DNA from 2 places in the Nocardia sp. NPDC051750 genome. Region 2 is predicted to be linked to the other one. Evidence: riboswitches for the same ligand, from Rfam matches in the RefSeq annotation. Region 2 holds a riboswitch; the other holds the start of a gene.

Region 1 (5,527 bases), on a different contig from region 2:
CCCGATCCTGTCCTACCTCACCGATATGGACGGTGTGCTGGTATCCGAGGACCATATGGTGCCCGGTGCGGATGAATTCCTGGCCGAACTGCGGTCCGAGGAGATCCCCTTCCTGGTTCTGACCAACAATTCCATCCGCACCCCACGCGACCTGCAGGCCCGGCTCCGGCAGACGGGGCTGGACATCCCGGAACAGTCGATCTGGACCTCGGCCCTGGCCACCGCGAGTTTCCTGAATGAGCAGCGGCCGGGCGGGACGGCGTACGTGGTCGGTGAGTCCGGCCTCACCACCGCTTTGCACGAGATCGGCTACGTGCTGACCGAGGTCGACCCCGATTACGTGGTGCTGGGCGAGACCCGCACCTACTCGTTCGAGGCGATCACCACCGCGATCCGGCTGGTCGAACGAGGCGCCCGTTTCATAGCCACCAACCCAGACCCGACCGGCCCGTCCCGCGACGGTGTACTGCCCGCGACCGGTTCGGTAGCGGCCCTGATCACCCGCGCGACCGGCCGCGACCCGTACTACATCGGCAAACCGAACCCGTTGATGATGCGCTCGGCACTGCGCCGGATCGACGCCCATTCGCAGACCAGCGTGATGATCGGCGACCGGATGGACACCGACGTCATCTCGGGGATGGAGGCCGGAATGCGCACCATCCTGGTGACCACCGGGATCTCGACGAAGATGTCGGTCGAACACTTCCCCTACCGGCCGACCACGGTGCTCAACTCGGTCGCCGAACTGGTGGGGCGGGTACGCACTCCGTTCACCTGACGATCAGGGGCCCGTGATGCATCGGCCGGATCGGAAAATTCGGACTCAACGGACGAGCTCCAGTTCGGACCGACTCGGTATCGGCATCGATCCTGCCGGTGCAGTCGCCCGATGCCATAACGAAACCGGTGCCGCGGGCGCTCATTCACGACGGTGAACTCGGTCAGCCCAATGCTCGGTCGAGATCGCCGAGGAGATCTTCGATATCTTCCAGGCCGATCGAGATTCGCACCACCGCGTCCGACAATCCGATCGAGGCCCGGCCTTCCGGACCCATTGCCCGATGCGTGGTGGTCGCGGGATGAGTGATGAGGGATTTGGCGTCGCCGAGATTGTTGGAAATATCGATGATCCGCAATCCATTGAGCATCTCGAAAGCTCGGGCCTTGGCCGCTTCGGCGGATGCTTTCAGTTCGAAGGTCACCACCGTCCCGCCGCCGCTCATCTGGTCCGCGGCCAGCTTGTATTGCGGGTGGGATTCCAGGAACGGGTAGCGCACCCAGCTCACCGCCGGGTGTTCGTCCAGATACCGCGCGATGCGCAGCGCGGACTCGGTCGACTGCCGGACCCGCAGCGGCATGGTTTCCAAGCCCTTGAGCAGCGTCCACGCATTGAACGGGCTCAGTGCCGGACCGGTGTGCCGCATGAGGGTTTTGACCGGACCCTCGATGTACTCCTCCGACCCGAGGATCGCCCCGCCGAGCACCCGGCCCTGGCCGTCGATGTGCTTGGTGCCGGAGTACACGATCACATCCGCGCCGAGTTCGAACCCGCGTTGCAGCAGCGGCGTGGCGAATACGTTGTCCAGCACCACCTTCGCGCCCGCGGCGTGCGCGAGTTCACAGACCTTGCGCACGTCGACCAGGGTCTGCATCGGGTTGGCCGGGGTTTCGAAGAACACCGCGGCGGTGGGTTCGGCCAGCGCCGCTTCCCACTGGTCGAGATCTTCACCGTCGACGAAAACCGTCTCGATACCCCAGCGCGGCAGGATTTCGTTGCACACCACGAAACACGATCCGAACAGGCTGCGTGCGGCGACCAGCCGGTCACCCGCCTTCAGGAGCGCGCCGAGCGCGACGAACACTGCGGACATACCGCTGGCGGTCGCGAAACACGCTTCGGCACCGTCGAGCAGCCGCATCCGTTCCTGGAACATGGCCACCGTCGGGTTCCCGTAGCGGGAGTACACGTAATGCGGGGACTCGCCGGTGAACGCCGCCTCGGCGGCTTCGGCGCTGGCGTAGACGAAGCCCGAGTTCAGGTACAGCGCTTCGGAGGTCTCCTCGAAGCCGGACCGGCTCAGGCCGCCGCGCACACCCAGCGTGGCCGGGCCGACACCCTCGGGCAGCGCGCGTTCGAACGCACCACCGCTGATCACGACTGCCGCCAGGGCAGTCCGTGGGCCCGCCAGCCGGCGCCGCCGCGGTGCCCGAACTCGTCGAGGTGGCCTTCGAATCCTTCGGAGATGTTGTATGCGGGCGCGATACCGGCGCCGGTCGCCGCGTCGGCGGCATGCGCCGAACGCTGACCCGAGCGGCACAGGAAGAGCACCGGGGCGTCGGCCGGCCGGTCGCCCAGCGCCGAGCGCAACTGATCGAGGAATTCCGTGTTGCGCGCCCCGGTGGCATCGACCCACTCCACCAGCAGTGTCGGCTTGGCGATGGGGCTCGTGTCGGGAACGCCGACGAACTTCCATTCGGCTTCGGTGCGCACGTCCACGAGGACGGCGTCCGGATTCTCGGCCAGCAGTTCCCAGGCCTGCTGTGGACCGATATCACCTGCATAACTCATACGTGGTACCTCCTGCGAATCCGCACTTGCCGCATCCGTTCGATGCGTGCCAGGTCGTCACCCGGAGCACCCCACCGCGGAGGAGGGTTGCCGACCAGCGAGCCGGGGCTTGGCGCTGGCACTCATGACCTAAGCAATGAGATTGCCCGGCCTGAGCGGACCCTGTCAAACCCCGGTTGACACCCGGCGGGAAATCATTCGATCGGCTGGTTGCACACCCGCCACTCGCCGTCGGTGTGGAACAGCCACCAGGTCGAGGTTGCTTCCGCGTCCTCCACCCGGCTGGTCACTTCGATGGTCGCGTTGTCGCCGTTGACTTGGACCGGGCCGAATTTCGTGATCTCGACGTCTTTTCCGGTCTCGCCGGGCATGAGCCGTCCGGCCAGCGGTGAGCGGGCGGGAACGAATCCCGGGCAGACCGCTTCGCGCGGCGGTTCCGGACCGTAGCGGCTGCTCACTTGGGCGAAGTCGCGGACCGCGCCCGCGATCCGGTCGGAATCTGTGACATTTTTCTCAACGGGCGACAGTAGGCCCATCAGCAGGATGCCGCCCAGGATCAGGGCCGCGATCACCGCGGCCACGGCGAACGGCGTGATCGTGCGCCGTGCCGGGGTGGTATCCGGGTCGGCGTCCGACGGGTCGTCGGCGGGTCCGGCATCGCTCATACCGATGATCATCCCTGGTCCCGGGATCGATGGTGCGCCCACACCCCGATAGAATTGCGAGTGACCGCGGGTGGACGGCACAGCAGTCGCCGCGGAGACGTGGGAAGACGTGCAGCGAACCGGCTGCCCCGGGACGGCGCGAGAACGGCGCATACGGGCCACGCGTCAACTTAGCCTAAGCTAAGTACAACGCCAGTGATTCTTTCGACCGATAAGGGTGCGCGTAACAGATGACCGAGCAGAAGGAAGCGAATCGCCCGCTTCGGATCGCGATCGTGGGGGCTGGTCCGGCGGGGATCTATGCCGCTGACGCGTTGATGAAGTCGGATGCCGAGGTTTCGATCGACCTGTTCGAGCGGATGCCGGCGCCGTTCGGTCTGATCCGTTACGGTGTCGCGCCGGACCATCCGCGGATCAAGGGGATCGTGACCGCGCTGCACAAGGTCCTGGACAAGGAACAGGTGCGGCTGCTGGGCAATATCGATTACGGCACCGATATCACCCTGTCGGATCTGCGGCGTTTCTACGACGCGGTGATCTTCTCCACCGGCGCCAACGCCGACCGGGCGTTGCCTATCCCGGGTATCGACCTGGACGGTTCCTACGGTGCCGCCGATTTCGTGTCCTGGTACGACGGGCATCCGGATGTGCCGCGCACCTGGCCGCTGGACGCGGAGAAGGTGGCGGTGCTGGGGGTGGGCAATGTCGCGCTCGATGTGGCGCGGGTGCTCGCCAAGACCGGTGACGAACTGCTGCCGACCGAGATCCCGCCGAACGTCTACGAGGGCCTGAAGGGCAACAAGGCTGTCGAGGTGCACGTCTTCGGCCGCCGCGGGCCGGCGCAGGCCAAGTTCACCCCGCTCGAGCTGCGTGAACTCGACCATTCGCCCACGATCGAGGTGATCGTGGATCCCGAGGACATCGACTACGACGAGGGTTCCGAAGCCGCGCGCCGGCATTCCAAGCAGGTCGATATGGTCGCCAACACCCTCGAACAGTGGGCGATCCGGGATCAGGGCGACCGTCCACACAAGCTGTTCCTGCACTTCTTCGAATCACCCGCCGAGATCGTGGGCGAGGACGGCAAGGTCGTGGGCCTGCGTACCGAGCGCACCCAGCTCGACGGCACCGGCAACGTGAAGGGTACCGGGAATTTCCGGGACTGGGATGTGCAGGCCATCTACCGGGCCGTGGGCTACCTGTCGCAGAACATCTCCGAACTGCCGTTCGACGATCAGGCCGGCGTGATCCCGAACGAGGCCGGTCGCGTACTGGTCGACGAGAACGCCGACGGTGCCGCCCGCTTCATGCCCGGCACCTATGTGACCGGCTGGATCAAGCGTGGCCCGGTCGGCCTGATCGGCCACACCAAGGGCGATGCCAACGAGACGGTGGCCTGCCTGCTGGACGACAGCAAGAATTTCGCCCCGGCCGAGCATCCGGAACTGGACGCGGTGACCGAGTTCCTCGAGGGCCGCGGTATCCCGTTCACCACGTGGGCCGGCTGGTACCGCCTCGACGCACACGAGCGGTCGCTGGGTGAGCCGGAGGGCCGCGAGCGGGTCAAGGTCGTCGAGCGCGAGGACATGCTGCGGGCCAGCGAACCGCACAAGGTGTAGATCCGAGCCCGCTCCGACCACCCAGAGCTGGGAGGGGCGGGCATCACCACGACATATCAGGCATTCTGTATCCGTGTTCGATGCCCATGTACACATCATCGATCCGCGTTTTCCGCTGATCGAAAATGAGGGCTACCTACCGGAGCCTTATACGATCGCCGACTACCGCCGCCGGATGTCCCGGTTCCAGCCGTCCGGCGGCGCGGTGGTCAGTGCGTCCTTCCAGGGCAACGACCAGAGCTATCTGCGGGCCGCGCTGGCCGAACTCGGACCCGGCTGGGTCGGGGTGACCCGGCTCGATCTGGATGCCTCCGATTCCGAGATCCTCGATCTGCACGAGGCCGGGGTGCGGGCGGTGCGGTTCAACCTGAAACGTGCCGCCACCGATATCACGGGAATGACCCGGCAGGCGCTGCGCGCCCACGAGCTGGTGGGCTGGCATGTGGAGATCTACGTCGACGGCCAGATGCTGGCCTCGCTGCAGCCGGTGATCCTGAAACTGCCGAAGGTGTCCATCGACCATCTCGGCATGTCCGAGGTGGGCCTGTCCTACCTGCTGGACCTGGTCGACCGCGGGGCCCGGGTGAAGGCGACCGGTTTCGGCCGGGTCGATATGAATGTCGCGACCGCCCTGCGCCGGATCCACACGGTGAACCCCGAAGCGCTCATGT
Region 2 (5,527 bases):
CACCCTCGAACCGGCGATTTTCAGAGGCCGAGAATGCCCTTCGCTACGTGGGTGACCTGGATTTCGTTGCTGCCGGCGTAGATCATCAGTGATTTCGCGTCGCGGGCCAGTTGCTCGACGCGGTACTCGGACATGTAGCCGTTGCCGCCGAAGAGCTGCACGGCTTCCATCGCGACCTCGGTGGCCGTCTCCGAGGAATAGAGTTTCACCGCGGAGGCTTCCGAAAGGCTCAGTGGTTTACCGGCTTTCCCGCGTTCGATGATGTTGAAGACCATGTTCTGCACATTGATCCGGGCGACCTCCATCTTCGCCAGCTTGAGCTGGATGAGCTGGAACCGGCCGATCTCCTGACCCCACAGTTTCCGGTTGCGGGCGTATTCGGTGGACAGCCGCAGGCATTCGTTGATCACGCCCAAGGCCATGAAGCCGATGCCGACGCGTTCGGCCACGAAACTCGATTTGGCGCTCTCCCGGCCGTCGCCGCCGCGGTGTTCCTCGGTTTCGCCGAGCAACCGGTCGCGGCCGAGACGCACGTTGTCGAAGAACAGTTCGCCGGTCGGTGAGGCGTGCAGACCCATCTTCTTGAACGGTTTGCCCTGGGTGAGGCCTTCCATACCCTTGTCGAGCACGAAGGTGAGGACCTTGCGGTCGCGGGCCGGCGTACCGTCGCCCTCGTCGAGTTTCGCGTACACGACGAGGGTGTCGGCGAAGGGACCATTGGTGATGAAGGTCTTCTGCCCGTTGAGGATGTAGTCGTCGCCGTCACGCCGGACGTAGGTCTTCATCCCGCCGAACGCGTCGGACCCGGAATCGGGTTCGGTGATTGCCCAGCACGCGATCTTGCGGAGGCTGACGATATCGGGCACCCACCGCTCCTGCTGGGCGAGCGTGCCGCGGGACAGGATGGTCGCGCCGCCGAGGCCGGTGCTCACGCCCAGCGAACTGCACAGACCCATGCACACACCGGAGAGTTCACTGGTCACCACGGCCATCATCGTCTGCTGATCGAACCCGCCGCCGGAACGATCCTTTTCCTCGGCCGACGGCTTTTCCCCGCCTTCCGCCGCCGCGCGCTTGGCGGCCAACTGCTTGTTCAGGCCCTCTTCGGCCATGGCACCGATACCGAAGTCCGCGTAGAGCTTGCGCAGGACCGGATAGGGCAGCAACTCCCCGCTGTCCAGTGCGTCGAGGTGGGGGCGTACTTCCTTATCGATGAAAGTCCGGACCGCGTCGCGGACCATCAGATCGGTATCGGACCATTCGAACATCGTCACCCTCCGGGATCACCGTGCTACAGCGTAAACCGCGGGCCACAGGCACCGCCGCTTGTTGACAGCGTGCCAGTTTCCACCACCGGGCGCCAGAGTTCCGGCGGTTTCGCACGACCGGCGGTCAGGGTGCGACACCCGAATGGTCATATTCCCACTCCCGGGAAGGACGCCTGCTCCGCGGCGATAATGATGACGTGCAAGGTGCCGGATTTCGATGAGACCTGCAGGGTATTGGCAGGTCGAACTCGACCCACCGCCGGGAGCCAGTGGCGGGTTCAGCGCGGTTCTCGACGCCGCCGGACAGGCCATCCAGAACTGTGCCGATCTGATGGCGACCGGGGAACCGGCTGCGGCCCCGAACATGCTGGACATGTTCCACACTCACCAGTTGGTCCAACCGGGCGACCACTCTGTCATGGTCGAGAACTACCGCACGAAAATCGCCGATGTCGATGCGATCAGACGGTCAATGGAGCGTCAGCACGAGCAGGTGATGATTTCCGCCGGCAGCACATACGACGCCTCCAGCACGAAGCTCACGGCCATCAAGTTCCATGTGCAGGCGCTGCAAATGTTCCTGGGCGGCTCCTATCCATTGGACCGGCACGGGAGGCTGCCGGCGCACACCGAGGCGAAGCTTCTCGAATACGTCCTCGATACGGTCGACGACGTATTCGGCGAAACCGAGTCCGCCGTGTCGTGGATCGGTGAGGAGAGCTACCACATCGATGGCGGCACCTCGGACCTCGGCCGGGCCGGCACCACCGAACTCGGCAACACCGGCACCAACTCCCCCGGGAACATGGGGAGCATCCCACCGATGTTCCCCATGATGCCGGGTGATGACAACCGCGAACGTGAATCGGACGAGGAAGAAGAGGACAGGCCGAGATACCTGTCCGGCGCAGAATCCGATTACTCCCGCTACACCGGCAACACGAGCACCGCCGCGGCGATTTCCGGCGCACTGGATGCCTTGGGCATCCAGGACCCCGAGGCCCGCGAGAACTGGACGCGCGGATACCAGGTGTTGATCGCACGAGAGTCCGGCGGAAATCCCAATGCCGTCAACAACTGGGACAGCAATGCCGCGTCGGGACAGAATTCACGGGGGCTCACGCAGACGATTCCCGGCACCTTCCGGGCCTACCACGTGCGGGGAACGTCCACCGATATCCACGACCCGGTCGCAAATGTCGCCGCCAGCATGAGCTACGTGATGGATCGCTACGACGTCGCTCCGGACGGCAGCAACCTGCAGTCCGCCGTCCAACAGACCGACCCGAACAGACCCGCGAAGGGCTACTGAACGGCGATATCCGCGCACGCGGGACCCGCACGGCCGCACCCACGGCAAAGGGCGCCGAGAACACAGCCCTGTTCTCGGCGCCCCGGGGACGCTGCGGCTCCACGATCCGGGCGCTGTTCGCACGCCGGGTGCCGTGGAGCCGCGGTGTTGTCAGCGCAGCGCGCGCGCCAGGTTGGCGTCGAGCGCGGCGAGGAATTCCTCGGTGGTGAGGTAGCCCTGGTCCCCGCCCACCAGTGCGGCGAGGTCCTTCGTCATCTGGCCGCCCTCGACGGTCTTGATGACCACGTCCTCGAGGGTCTGCGCGAAACCGATCACCTCGGGGGTGTTGTCCAGCTTGCCCCGGTGCTCGAGGCCACGGGTCCAGGCGAAGATCGACGCGATCGGGTTGGTCGAAGTCGGCTTGCCCTGCTGATGCTGGCGATAGTGCCGGGTGACCGTGCCGTGCGCGGCCTCGGCCTCACAGGTCCGGCCGTCCGGAGTCAGCAGCACCGAGGTCATCAGGCCGAGCGAGCCGAAGCCCTGCGCGACGGTATCGGACTGCACGTCACCGTCGTAGTTCTTGCAGGCCCAGACGTAGCCGCCCTCCCACTTCATGGAGGAGGCGACCATATCGTCGATCAGCCGGTGCTCGTAGGTCAGGCCGGCCGCCTCGAACTGGGTCTTGAACTCGGCCTCGAACACCGCCTCGAAAGTATCCTTGAACATGCCGTCGTAGGCCTTCAAGATGGTGTTCTTCGTCGACATGTAGACGGGGTAGTTCTGCTGCAGCCCGTAGTTGAACGAGGCGCGCGCGAAATCCTCGATGGACTTCTTGAAGTTGTACATACCCATCACGACGCCGCCGTCTTCCGGCATCTGCACGACCTCGTGCACGATCGGCTCGCTGCCGTCCTCGGGAGTGAAGGTGAGGGTGACGGTGCCGGCCTGGAAGACCTTGAAGTCGGTGGCGCGATACTGGTCGCCGAAGGCATGACGGCCGATGATGATCGGCTTGGTCCAGCCGGGGACCAGGCGCGGAACGTTGGAGATGATGATCGGCGCGCGGAAGATGGTGCCGCCGAGAATGTTGCGGATGGTGCCGTTGGGCGACCGCCACATCTTCTTGAGACCGAATTCCTCGACGCGGGCCTCGTCGGGGGTGATCGTCGCGCATTTCACGCCGACGCCGTGTTCCTTGATGGCATTGGCAGCATCCACGGTGACCTGGTCGTCGGTCTTGTCGCGGTACTCGATGCCGAGGTCGTAGTACTCGAGATTCACGTCGAGGTACGGGTGGATCAGCTTGTCCTTGATGAACTGCCAGATGATCCGGGTCATCTCGTCGCCGTCGAGTTCTACGACGGTGCCTTCAACCTTGATCTTGGACATGGATCTTCGTGTCCTCCTAAGACTGGTGCCCTCATTGCACGGCCAGGCGAACACGCTTGTGAGCGGACCCCAGCTGTTCAACAGACAACGTATACATCCCGCGTTGTCCACGAGACGTCTGGTGTAACCAAGACGAGCGTACTGCTTCGGGTGGTCTCACGGTGCAGCCAGCCCCGGTAGTGAGATCTCACACGGGTGAACCGCGCCACAAGATTACCTGGTAGGGGCGTAGGCCGATTTCGATCCATCAGAGCGCACCGCTACCATGTTGAGCAGGTTATGAGCGCCAGCAACAAGCCCCGGCTCGCTGGCCGGCAACCCTCCTGCTGCGGTGGGGTGCTCCGGGTGATGACCGGGCTTCCGAAAGCCGGGAGCAAGCGCACGTCAGGAGGTCGCCGTTATGTGCCGGTGCTGGTCACGTTGATCCGGCACCCCCGCTTGTCGGCGAGCAACCCCCTATGTCTCTGGAGCACGATATGACCGATGGCAGTATCCCCGGCGCGACCGCTGTCCGAGCGACCCACCGGCAACATCCGGCCGCCGTGCCGCCGACGCCGCGCGGCCGGGACATGATTGATACACATCGGATATTGCCGCGGGATGCGGTCCGTCGCGCGGAAGCCATCGCGTGACGGTGGGCACCGAACCGACCACGGCCGCAGCCGTCGCGCAGTTACCCCCGGCCGACGGCACCCCCGGCCAGATCGATATCGGCGACCTCACCCTGGAGAACGGTGCCAGGGTGCCGGCTGTCCGGCTGACCGTGCAGCGCTGGGGCGAGCTGTCACCCGCCAGGGACAATGTGGTGCTGATCGAGCACGCGCTGACCGGCGACTCCCACGTGGTGGGCGAACCGGATGCCGAACATCCCCAGCCCGGGTGGTGGAACGGGATGGTCGGACCGGGCGCACCGATCGACACCGGCGAATGGTGTGTGGTCGCCACCAACGTGCTCGGCGGCTGTCAGGGCAGCACCGGACCCGCAACGCCGGCCCCGGACGGGGCACCGTGGGGTGCGCGATTCCCGGAAATCTCCATCCGTGATCAGGTGAGCGCCGAGCTGCGCCTGTTCGACCTGCTGGGCATCGACCGCCTGGCCGCGGCGGTCGGCGGATCGATGGGCGGGATGCGGGTCCTGGAGTGGATGCTGTGCGCGCCGGAACGCATCGCTTCGGCCCTGATCCTCGCGGTGGGTGCCCGCGCGACCGCCGACCAGATCGGCACGCAGACCACCCAGATCGCCGCCATCACCGGCGACCCCGACTGGCAGGGCGGGAATTATCACGGCACCGGGCGCGCGCCGACGGCCGGGATGGGTATCGCGCGGCGGATCGCGCATCTCACCTACCGCACCGAGGTCGAACTGGACAGCCGTTTCGGCAACAGCCCGCAGACCGGTGAGGACCCCTGGGAGGGCGGCCGGTACGCGGTGCAGAGCTACCTCGAATACCAGGCCGAGAAACTGGGGAGACGTTTCGACCCGGCCACCTACGTGCTGCTCAGCGAGGCGATGAACCGCCACGATATCGGGCGCGGCCGCGGCGGGATCGACGCGGCGATGGCGAGCACTCCGGTGCCG

The links. Region 2 has a riboswitch for S-adenosylmethionine ahead of ACIA75_RS34480 (homoserine O-acetyltransferase). Riboswitches for the same ligand answer to the same signal wherever they lie in the genome.
Region 1: another riboswitch for S-adenosylmethionine. It lies ahead of ACIA75_RS02205 (rhodanese-like domain-containing protein); the one in region 2 lies ahead of ACIA75_RS34480 (homoserine O-acetyltransferase).

Annotation. Positions count from the first base shown of each region.
Region 1 is NZ_JBITCK010000001.1:509,310-514,836, reverse strand. It holds gene ACIA75_RS02215 (HAD-IIA family hydrolase) at 26-781, shown strand; gene ACIA75_RS02210 (O-succinylhomoserine sulfhydrylase) at 945-2,159, opposite strand; gene ACIA75_RS02205 (rhodanese-like domain-containing protein) at 2,156-2,572, opposite strand; SAM riboswitch class IV at 2,590-2,702, opposite strand; gene ACIA75_RS02200 (hypothetical protein) at 2,767-3,237, opposite strand; gene ACIA75_RS02195 (FAD-dependent oxidoreductase) at 3,468-4,856, shown strand; gene ACIA75_RS02190 (amidohydrolase family protein) at 4,930-5,527, shown strand, end outside.
Region 2 is NZ_JBITCK010000009.1:212,639-218,165, forward strand. It holds gene ACIA75_RS34465 (acyl-CoA dehydrogenase family protein) at 21-1,268, opposite strand; gene ACIA75_RS34470 (transglycosylase SLT domain-containing protein) at 1,486-2,580, shown strand; gene ACIA75_RS34475 (NADP-dependent isocitrate dehydrogenase) at 2,731-3,948, opposite strand; SAM riboswitch class IV at 4,224-4,334, shown strand; gene ACIA75_RS34480 (homoserine O-acetyltransferase) at 4,577-5,527, shown strand, end outside.